Linked DNA regions of Candidatus Ruthia magnifica str. Cm (Calyptogena magnifica). The protein of the gene in region 2 interacts with the protein of the main gene of each other region in a pairwise test. Links are inferred from orthologs where the notes say so. Each region holds a gene or a part of one and is shown on either strand. Other genes may lie near its edges.

The links. Proteins that work in one complex are often made in the same cells at the same time.
Region 1: the proteins of secD (region 2) and pheT interact in binary tests that used the Escherichia coli proteins (3 or more experiments, as listed by UniProt). The link is inferred for Candidatus Ruthia magnifica str. Cm (Calyptogena magnifica) from one-to-one orthologs.

The regions. Positions count from the first base shown.
Region 1 is NC_008610.1:693,001-696,071, reverse strand. It holds pheT (phenylalanine--tRNA ligase subunit beta), read left to right. Parts: upstream 1-400; coding sequence 401-2,743; downstream 2,744-3,071. Other genes in the region: RMAG_RS03190 (integration host factor subunit alpha), read left to right, coding at 2,743-3,030; pheS (phenylalanine--tRNA ligase subunit alpha), read left to right, coding at 1-404.
Region 2 is NC_008610.1:1,066,362-1,074,692, forward strand. The notes cover bases 5,373-8,331. They hold secD (protein translocase subunit SecD), read right to left. Parts: upstream 7,797-8,331; coding sequence 5,949-7,796; downstream 5,373-5,948. Other genes in these bases: secF (protein translocase subunit SecF), read right to left, coding at 5,373-5,952; yajC (preprotein translocase subunit YajC), read right to left, coding at 7,813-8,154; serS (serine--tRNA ligase), read right to left, coding at 8,176-8,331. Also shown: RMAG_RS05910 (hypothetical protein), read left to right, coding at 1,098-1,253; RMAG_RS04975 (O-succinylhomoserine sulfhydrylase), read left to right, coding at 2,068-3,231; fabA (bifunctional 3-hydroxydecanoyl-ACP dehydratase/trans-2-decenoyl-ACP isomerase), read left to right, coding at 3,260-3,769; fabB (beta-ketoacyl-ACP synthase I), read left to right, coding at 3,769-4,986; more of secF, read right to left, coding at 5,026-5,372. UniProt on the Escherichia coli protein: Part of the Sec protein translocase complex. Interacts with the SecYEG preprotein conducting channel. SecDF uses the proton motive force (PMF) to complete protein translocation after the ATP-dependent function of SecA.

The DNA of each region.
Region 1 (3,071 bases), 380 kb from region 2 along the record:
TTCACCAGGTTGAAGGTTTGATTGTTGATAAACATGCAAATTTTGCACAACTTAAGGGTTTATTGATTGATTTCTTGCGTGCTTATTTTGAAAAAGAAGTATTGAAAGTACGCTTTCGTCCTTCATATTTTCCATTCACTGAGCCATCTGCAGAAGCTGATATTGAATGCGTTATTTGTAGTGGTAAAGGCTGTCGAGTTTGTAAAAAAATGGGTTGGCTTGAGGTATTAGGTTGTGGTGTTGTTCATCCTAATGTATTATCATCAGTCAATATTGACTCAGAAGTTTATACCGGATTGGCATTTGGTATAGGGATTGAGCGTTTGGCAATGTTGCGTTATGGTGTGAATGATTTACGTCTTTTTTTTGAAAATGACAGTCGTTTTTTACGGCAATTTAGATGAATATTTTATCAAATTGGTTGCGTGAATGGGTTAATCCTAATGTAACTGATGAAGCATTAGCAGAACAATTAACTATGGCAGGGCTTGAAGTTTATGGTATTGTGCCTATTGCATTAGCTTTTAAAGGTGTTGTAGTGGGTCAGATTATTTCTTGTGATAAACATCCTGATGCTGACAAACTAAATTTGTGCCAAGTTGATGTGGGTGAGGCTGAAAATTTACAAATTATTTGTGGCGCTAAAAACATTCGTTCAGGCTTAAAAGTGATTGTTGCTACGGTTGGTGCTAAGTTTCCAGGTGGTGTTAAGATTAAAAAAACCAAATTTAAAGGTGTTGAGTCGTTTGGTATGATTTGCTCAGAATCTGAATTAGGTATGGCTGAGCTTGAAGATGATGCACCCATTGGACAGAATATTAAAACGTATTTAAATCTTGATGATCATGTTATTGAATTAGATATTACACCTAATCGTGGTGATTGTTTTTCAGTTTTAGGTGTTGCACGTGAAGTGAGTGCTCATTATAATTTGGCTTTTGATTTGCCAGAATTTGAAGTATTTACACAAGGTGATTGTGTCATTGGTGCTAGTGTTAGCGATACGCAAGCTTGTCCAAAGTATTTAACAAGAACCATTATAGGTATTGACAATACAGTTAAAACATCCAAGTGGATGGCTGATAAATTAGTACACTCTGGTCAACAACTTCATTCCCCTGTGGTTGATATTATCAACTTTGTTTTGTTAGAGTTGGGTCAGCCAATGCATGCGTTTGATTTGTCAAAGTTAACAGGTGATATTAAAGTCAGAATGGCAAAATCTGGTGAACAACTTGAATTATTGAATGAAACCACACTAAAGTTAAAAGAAGATACTTTAGTCATTGCTGATAGTGATTCAGTGCTTGCTATTGCAGGTGTTATGGGTGGTATGACTAGCTCTATTAAAAATAATTCTAGCAATATTTTATTAGAAAGTGCTTTTTTTGAGCCAGTATTTATTGCAGGAAAGGCCAGAAGTTATGGCTTACATACCGAGTCATCCTTGCGTTTTGAGCGTGGTGTGGATTTTAATATAACTGAGTTGGCAATGGATCGTACCACACAACTTATTGTTGAAATTTGTGGTGGTCAAGCAAGTAAAGTTAATGCTTGTATTGATAAGAACGCATTGCCAGAATTAAAGCCAATTACGATCAGCCAAGAAAAAATTAAAAAGATTTTAGGTCTTGAGTTAGATGCCAAATGGATTGAACAAAAATTTATTAATCTTGGATTTGAAATATCACAACAAACCAATAATTCATGGACCATTATCCCTCCAAGTTTTAGATTTGATATTCGCATTCCTGTTGATTTAATTGAAGAATTGGCAAGGCTATATGGCTATGATAAATTACCCGTTCAAAAACTGTCTTTAGAATCCAACATTAGTACCACTTCTGAGACTAATGTTGACCAGTATGATATTATGCAAAGCTTGGTTAATCGCGGTTATCAAGAAGTCATTACCTATAGTTTTATTTCTGAAAAGTATCAAAATTTAATCAGCCCAGATACAAAAAAAATCAGGCTTTCAAATCCAATTTCAGCTGATATGTCAATCATGCGCTCCTCACTTATATCAGGCTTATTACAAACAGTAGAATCTAACCAAAGGCGCGGACATACGGATGCTAGATTTTTTGAAATTGGTCTGTGTTTTGATGGTATTAAGACAGATAAACAATCTAATAAATTAGCCGCTATTGTCACAGGTAATCGCTTTGATGCACAGTGGTCGTCTGATTTACAGCCTTTAGATTTTTTTGACATTAAAGCTGATTTGGAATCATTACTGGCATTAACAAATGCTGAATTTTCCTTTGAAACAGCACAACACGCAGCTTTACAAAAAGGGCAAACAGCCAAAATTATATTAAATAGTGAGCAAGTAGGTTGGATAGGTGCGCTATCACCAATGGTGCAAAAACAATTATCATTATCTAAATGTTATCTGTTTGAAATTGACTTGGTCAGTATAAAATCTCGTAATATTGCTCAATATAAAGCACTTTCACCGTACCAACAATCTGGGCGTGATATTGCTTTGGTGCTTGATGAAGCTGTGCCTGTGGCTGAATTAATTCAAAGTGTTAAAGCCATGCAGCAGCAATATTTTGTTGATGTTAACTTGTTTGATGTTTACATAGGAGGAGTGGTTGAGTCAGGCAAAAAAAGTGTTGCACTTAGTTTAACTTATCAATCATTAGAAGGAACATTAACAGAGGCCCAACTTAATGCTAAAGTTGATGAAGTACTGGTGTTAATGCAAGCTCAATATTCAGCCATACTCAGATAATGTCAATTACTAAAAAAGATATTGCCAGTGCATTGGTAAAAAGTATGGACATAACCCATGTTCAAGCATTGGCAATTACGCATGATTTTTTTGATCAAATCAAACAAACTCTAGCCTCTGGAGAGTCAGTAAAGCTATCTAGTTTTGGTAACTTTGTTATTAGAGAGAAATCTTCCAGACCAGGCAGGAATCCTAAAACTGGCGAATTGGTTGAAATTTTAGCCAGGAAAGTAGTAGTATTTAAATCAGGATTAAAGCTTAAATCAGCTACTCAAAAAGGAGAATAATCGTAAACGTATCTTAAAAAGTGTAAGTTACAGTGCTAAAA
Region 2 (8,331 bases):
AAACAAACTTATAGGTGTTACTGCTTAATAGAAATATTATAGGGTGATGATGAAAGTTTCAAAAAGATTTTCTTTTTTACAGTAACTGGATAAGAGTTAATTAAAAAATTTAGGATTAAAAAGCTGTAAAAATGTTGAAAAACTAATTCCAAAGGGCTAAGATTTTAATATTTTAAAAGAAACTTTAAATGTTGATAATACTTATGACATGATAGGTAGAGAGTTAATAGGTATTAATAAATTATCCAATCTAATGGACATAAGCAGTATTATTACTTCCGATGAAGGTAAAAAATTAAAAAATATTGTTAACGATATTAATAGTAAATTTGGAAACTAATAATGAATTTTAATATAGAATAAGAGTAAGACTTACTTGATAACTCATATATTTCTAAACATAAATTACGCAGTAAATTAACAATAAAAACTGCGACATTAAAAAAATACTTAATTTTTTTGGATACAGTATTTGTTTTTTGATGACACAATTCAAAAAATTGAATTAAAGTAAGGATGCCTATTGTGTTTATCCATTATGAGGGAAATGATGAGCATAAAAAATAGTTACTTTTCTGAAAAAATTGTCGCTAAAGCTCTATTTTTTTTATTTTGTAATAACCCAGAGTATGAGTTTTGTGATTAGTCTAGAAATAACCCATTCTCCATAGAAACATTGACAAGTAAAATGGGTGAAGTTTTTCATAGAAAATTGAAAAATGATAGTAGCATACAAGAAAGAGATGGGTACTGTTATTTTGTATTTTAGAAAAAAATTGATGATAAGCCAGGAAGCTTAATCGTATTGACACAATGTAAATTTAAAAGATAATGAGTAAAGGTAAGGTGGTATAATTCAGATTATGGACGATATAATTATTGAGTCTTTATTAATCCAACTGTAACATACACAATAACTGATTTATTAACAAAAGAACAGACAAAATTAAAGGTGTTATGTTCAATAGAGTAAGAATAATAAAACCTCTTACAAGCTTTAATAGTAAAAAATTCAAAAACTTCAATGAAGTTCATAGATTTATTTGCAGAACTTAGCGGTTTTCATATGGTTTTAGAAAATCTAAGACACAAATGGTATGTTTACAAGTAAAATTAAACTGAATTTACAAAAACTTTATGAAAAAACTGACATTCATAAAAAACATACCAAAGCACGATATTTTATGCTGATTTTTTGTTGCCAACCTTTTTCTAAAGCAGGTAATCAACAAGGTTTAAATGATAAAAAATAGAAACTTATTCAAATATATTATTGAAATGTTAGAAACATTATTAGTCATGATAATAAGGAAACAATTAACACATAAAAAATAAATTAATAGAATTGAAGTGTACAATTGATAAAAATATACATCCCCATAACTATACAAAAATTTAACAATACAGAAAAATATTGTTTATTATAAATTCTAAATTTGGACTAGCTAATTTCAATTAATCTTAAAAAAATTAAAGTTATTGAATTATAGAAAGAATTTCTACATATGCCAATTTAGAGCATGGAGCTCGGTGTAACCTATCCATTTTAAAAAGAACATTTTATACAACAATAAATTTAAAGGTGGTTTTGATAGAATTCTTAAAAAGAAAGACGAATAATTAAAATTATTACTAAGGCATGCAAGAAAAAGAAATAGAATTTACAAATTGAAAAAGAAATACATAAAAAATAATAGGCAGTTTTACAAAAAACATAATAAAATTTTAAAATAAATTACCAAAGTAGTAATATCTTTTTTTTCATAAAAAGTTTTCAAAAATTTGAATGGAATAAAAAATGGTAGAAATATTAATCAGAATTTAATATAATTTAGAAAGTCTAGGCATAATAGTGAAAAACAAATTTTTCCCTTCATTTATAACTGTTGGAACGCAAATTTCCATCATAGGTTAAGATATGCGTTATCTAATAAGGGAAGAAAGAGTAAAATTATATTTTTTATATAAAAAATATAATTTTACCGCAAGATTTAGCAACTTGTTTTTCAACATTGGATAAGTACGGTAGATGTTGTTAGAATCATCACAAAAAAATTTCTAAAATAAATGAACACAAAATTCAATACCAAAGCCATACGCACAGGGTACCGAACCACCACTGAACAGGAGCATTCTGAAGCAATATTTTTAACCTCTAGTTTTGTTTTTGATTCAGCTGAACAGGCAGCCAACTGCTTTTCTAAAAATGAGCCTGGAAATGTATATTCACGTTTTACAAACCCTACAGTAGACGCTTTTGAAAAAAAATTAGCCGCACTTGAAGGTGCACAAGCATGTGTTGCAACTTCATCTGGCATGGCAGCAATCTTTGCCACCATCATGGCGCTGCTTAAATCAGGTGATCATATTGTTGCTTCTCGTAATATGTTTGGCACCTCAATTGTGTTACTAAACACCATTATTACTAAATTTAATATTGATATTAATTTTGTAGATTTATCTGATTTGTCAGCATGGGAAGATTCAGTAAAAAACAACACAAAACTTTTTTTACTTGAAACACCATCTAATCCACTGGGTGAGGTTGTAGATATTGCTATGCTTAGTAAAATATCAAAAGCCAATCATATTCTTTTGACGGTTGACAATACAATTTTAAGCCCTGCGCTACAAAATCCTATTGCCTTAGGCGCTGATATTGTGATTCACTCAGCCACTAAATATATTGATGGTCAAGGCAGATGCCTAGCGGGCGCCGTAGTCGGAAATGTTAATATTATTGAACAAGTTCGTGGATTTGTGCGCACTACAGGCCCGAGTTTAAGTGCTTTTAACGCCTGGATTATGCTTAAAGGGCTAGACACCCTAAGTCTTAGAATGAGAGCGCACTCAGACAATGCACTTAAACTTGCCTTCTGGCTTGAAGCCCAAGATCAGATAGAAAAAGTCTATTATTTAGGTTTACCTTCGCACCATGATTACAACTTAGTCAAATCCCAACAATCTGGTTTTGGTGGTATTGTATCGTTTGAAATTAAAGGTGGGAAAAAGTCAGCCTTTAAAATAATCAACGCCACCAACATACTTTCCATTACTGCTAATTTAGGTGATACGAAATCTACAATCACCCATCCAGCAACCACAACACACGGACGCTTAACCGATGAAGAAAGACTTGATGCTCATATAACTGATGGATTAATCAGAATATCCGTTGGTCTAGAAGACATTAAAGACATCATTACTGACATTAAGCAGACAGTGGTATAATCTAGGAAAAATTTTTACATAAAACACAATGCAAAATTCTTTTTCCTATGATGAATTAATTAAATGTGGCAATGGTAAATTATTTGGGCCAGGCAACGCTCAACTGCCAAAGCCACCAATGTTGATGTTTGATCGCATTAGCCATATCTCTAGTAAGGGTGGCGAATATGGCAAAGGTGGGGTTATTGCCGAATTAGACATTAACCCTTATTTATGGTTTTTTGAATGTCACTTTAATGAAGATCCAGTTATGCCTGGCTGTTTAGGGTTAGATGCTATGTGGCAATTAATTGGCTTTTATCTAGGCTGGTTAGGTGGTCGTGGCCGTGGTCGTGCGCTTGGCGCTGGCAATATTAAATTTGTCGGTCAAGTATTGCCCAGTGCAAAGAAAATCACCTATAAAATTGACTTATCACGCGTTATTGCACGCAAATTGTACATGGGTGTTGCTGATGCAACCATGGAAGTGGATGGAAAAATCACTTACGAAGCCACCAACCTTAAGGTTGGATTATTCGCAGATACTAGAAAAATGTAATGAACAGAGTTGTTGTCACAGGAATGGGAATTATTTCTAGTTTGGGTGCAAACTGCATGGAGGTTTTAACCTCTTTAAAAACGGCAAAATCAGGCATTAAATTTGATGAAAACCAAGCGCAAATGGGGCTTCGTTCACACGTCTCTGGCGCCATTGCTGAATTAGATTCTAGTGAAGTTATTGACAGAAAAATGAAACGCTTCATGGCTGATGCTGCCATTTATAATGCAGTTGCCCTGGATGAAGCAATTAAACAATCAGGATTAACACCTGAACAAACATCAAATGAACGTACTGGACTTATCATGGGTTCTGGTGGCGCTAGCAACCAAAATGTAGTAGAAGCAGCCGACATCTTAAGGAAAAAAGGCATTAAACGAGTCGGCCCTTATCGCGTACCACGCACGATGGGCTCTACAACTTCAGCTTGTCTTTCAACCCTGTTCAAAATTAAGGGCATTAATTATTCAATTAGCTCTGCATGCTCAACCTCTACACACTGTATTGGCAATGCTATGGAACAAATTCAAATGGGCAAACAAGATGTGATGTTTGCTGGTGGTGGTGAAGAGCTAAACTGGTCGCTCACCATGTTATTTGATGCAATGGGCGCTTTATCTTCTAAATACAACCAAACCCCTTCAAGCGCTTCTCGTGCCTTTGATACGAATCGTGATGGTTTTGTTATTTCTGGTGGTGGTGGTGCGTTAGTACTTGAATCATTAGAATATGCACAAGCTAGAGGTGCAATCATTCTTGCAGAACTCACAGGCTATGGCGCATCGTCTGATGGCTATGATATGGTTGCACCGTCAGGTCAAGGTGCTAAACGTTGTATGCAACTTGCCATTTCAACCGTTAAGGGTCCGATTGATTATATCAATGCACACGGCACTTCTACTCCTGTGGGTGATATTAAAGAATTAAGCGCCATTAAAGCAGTGTTTGGCAATAACATACCAAATGTAAGCTCAACCAAATCCCTTTCCGGACATGCATTGGGTGCAGCAGGAGTGAATGAGTCAATTTACTCATTACTAATGCTACAAAATGATTTCATGACAGAATCTATTAATATTAAAAATCTTGATAAAGCGGCTGAAGGTGTACCAATTGTACGAACAACAACCAAACAATCACTCAAGAGAGTCATGTCTAATAGCTTTGGCTTTGGCGGTACAAATGCTTGCCTAGTCTTTGAAAAATTCAAGCAATAAACGAAAAAACTTCTTAACAAACATTCAAATATTACTTAACTATGGTCGTGAGTTAAGTGCTTTCTTTTCTTTTTCAGATGGCAATAAATCTTCCTTAGTAATGCCTAATGCAAGAATTATTGAACTGGCGACATAAATAGAAGAATAAGTGCCCACCACCACGCCAATTAGTAATACTAAAGCAAAATTATGGATAATTTCACCACCTAAAAAGAACAGCGCTAACAATACCAATAAGGTAGTTAAAGAGGTCATTATTGTTCTAGATAATGTTTGATTAAGTGCATCATTAATAATCTTAGGAGAATCAACATAACGTGTTGATAAGAAATTTTCACGAATTCGGTCAAACACTACAATAGTATCATTTAAAGAATAGCCAATGACAGCTAATATAGCAGCCAACACCGTTAAATCAAACTCAATTTGAAATAATGAGAAAAAACCTAGGATAATAATAACATCATGAATAAGGGTAGCAATTGAGCCTAATGAAAAACGATATTCAAAACGTATTGTCACATAAATCAAAATACCAATCAACGCATATAGCATTGCTAAACCACCATCATTAGTGAGTTCATCGCCCACTTTAGGGCCTACAAATTCGATTCGACGAATATTAACATCATCGCCTAATAAATGGATGATTTTTGAACTTAGTTTAGCACTAGAAATTGATTGTGGCTCTAGGTGAATTAAAACCTCATTAATTGAACCAAAATATTGGACATTGGCTCCTTTAAAATTTGCCTTAGCCAGCATGGCTCTAATCTCAGATAAATCAACATCTTGTTGATAGCCTACTTCAATTAAAGTACCGCCAGTAAAATCAATACCTAGCTTAAATCCGTTCATGGTCAATGAAACAATACTAGCAGTAACCAATAACACCGAAAATATAACGGCATAAGTGCGCTTACCAATAAAGTCAATCGTTGGAATGTTTAGTGCTTTTAAGCTCATATTGAAATCTCCTCTAACTTTTTACCACCGTATATTTTATTAATGATTGCACGTGAGACAATAATGGCTGTAAACATGGAAGTAACAATACCAATTGACAAGGTAATCGCAAAGCCTTTAATTGGCCCGGTACCAAAACTAAATAAAACTAATGCTGCAATTAATGTTGTAATATTAGCATCTGCAATGGTCAGTAACGCTTTATCATAGCCGTTTGAAATGGCTTTTTGAATTTTGCTATTTACGCACAATTCTTCTTTAATACGCTCAAAAATTAATACATTGGCATCTACCGCCATACCTACTGTGAGTACAATACCTGCAATACCTGGCAATGTCAGTGTGGCTTGTAATAAAGACAAAACAGACACAATCATCACCAAATTAAATGTCAAAGCCACATTGGCCACAATTCCAAATATACGGTAACGTATAGCCATAAATAACAAAACCAAAACAAACCCAACCAATACTGATGTCATGCCTTTAGTAATATTATCCGCACCAAGACTTGGGCCAATGGTGCGTTCCTCAATAATTTCAATTGGTGCCGAGAGTGAGCCTGCCCTTAATAATAACGCTAAATTACGAGCTTCCCGAGCACTGTCAATCCCTGTAATTTGAAATCGTGATGAAAACGCACTCTGAATTGTGGCAGCATTAATAATATCTCTAGTGGTGGTATGTTTCTTAATGGTTTTTCCATTTTTAATTATGGTTTCAACCTTATTTTCAATAAAGACAACTGCCATACGATGATGTAAGTATTTTTTAGTTGTGTTAAGCATTGCTCTACCACCAATACTATCAAGTGTGATATTCACCATTGGAATGTTATTTTCTTGATCAATACTAGACGCCGCACCCGTAATATTCTCACCCGTTGTGATAACGCGATCCTTTAACAATAAAGGGCTGCCATCTTTAAAATAATAGAGTTTTGAACCAATTGGCACACGTCCCGATTGGATGGCAATTTGTGGGTCATTTTTTTCATCAACCAGTCTAAATTCTAAAGTTGCCACCGTACCTAAAATCTCTTTTGCTCTGGCTGTATCTTGTACACCTGGCAGTTGGACCATAATACGCTCTGAGCTTTGTTGAATAATTGGTTCTGTCACGCCTAACTCATTAACTCGATTACGCAATGTTGTAATATTTTGTTTAAGTGCACTTTTTTTAGCTTGTCTTTGTGCACTTTCGCTAATACCTATATTTAACGATAATTCATCCGAATTATTATCAAGCATCACTAAATCACCCAATTCTAATTTAATTAACTGAGCTGCTTTGTCTTTTAATTCAGCGTGTTTAAAACGAATAACAATACTACCATTTTCTTGCTTGATACTCTTGTATAGTCTATCCTTACGCAATAAAACACGAAGCTCATTATATACTTTGTTCATTAAAGCTGAAATTACCGTCTCCATATCAACTTCTAATAAGAAATACACACCGCCCCTAAGGTCCAAACCAAGCGACATGGCTTTACCGCCAAGGATTGTCAGCCAAACTGGCACAGAAGGCGCTAAATTTAACGCCACCACGTAACGACGGCCTAATGCCTGCTTAAGCACGTCTTTAGCTAAAAGCTGTTGTGTATTATCCTTAAACCGCACCAAAATTCTTTGATTGGTTAATTCAACAGATTTAAACTCAATTTGTTGAGCTTTTAATACATTTTTAATTTTATTCAAATCTTGGTCAACAATCAAAGTATTTCCTACACTTGATACTTGAACTGCTAAATCAGAGCCGAATATATTTGGCAACGCGTACAACATTGAAAGCAATAAAACAAATATAATCAATGCATTCTTAAGCCTTGAGTAATGATTCATAATGGTTATCTTTTAATTAAATTTTAGCACTGCCTTTTGGCATTTTTTGGTTAATACCTTGCTTTTGCAGCTTAACCACAATACCATCAGCAATTTCCAATATTGCAAAAGATTCATCCACAGAAATAACTTTACCAATCACACCACCATTAGTAACAACTTCATCGCCCTTTTTTAATGTTAGTAATAACGTTTTATGTTCCTTGGCGCGTTTTTGTTGTGGTCTGATGAGTAAAAAATACATCAACACAAACATAACTAATAAAAACGGCAATCCACCCCATGGATCTGAAATACTACCCTCTGATACTGAACCTTCTGCAAATACAGGTGCAATGATTAAATCTAGTAAATTCATTTTATTTCCTTATGTAAAAAATTAATTAATAACTTTTAGACTACCCATGTAGCTTTGTAAAACAAAGGGTATTTTAATACTTCTATCGGCTTGTTGATGGTTTTCTAATACGGCCACTAACGTTCTACCAACCGCCAAACCTGAACCGTTCAATGTATGTAATAATTCTGGCTTATT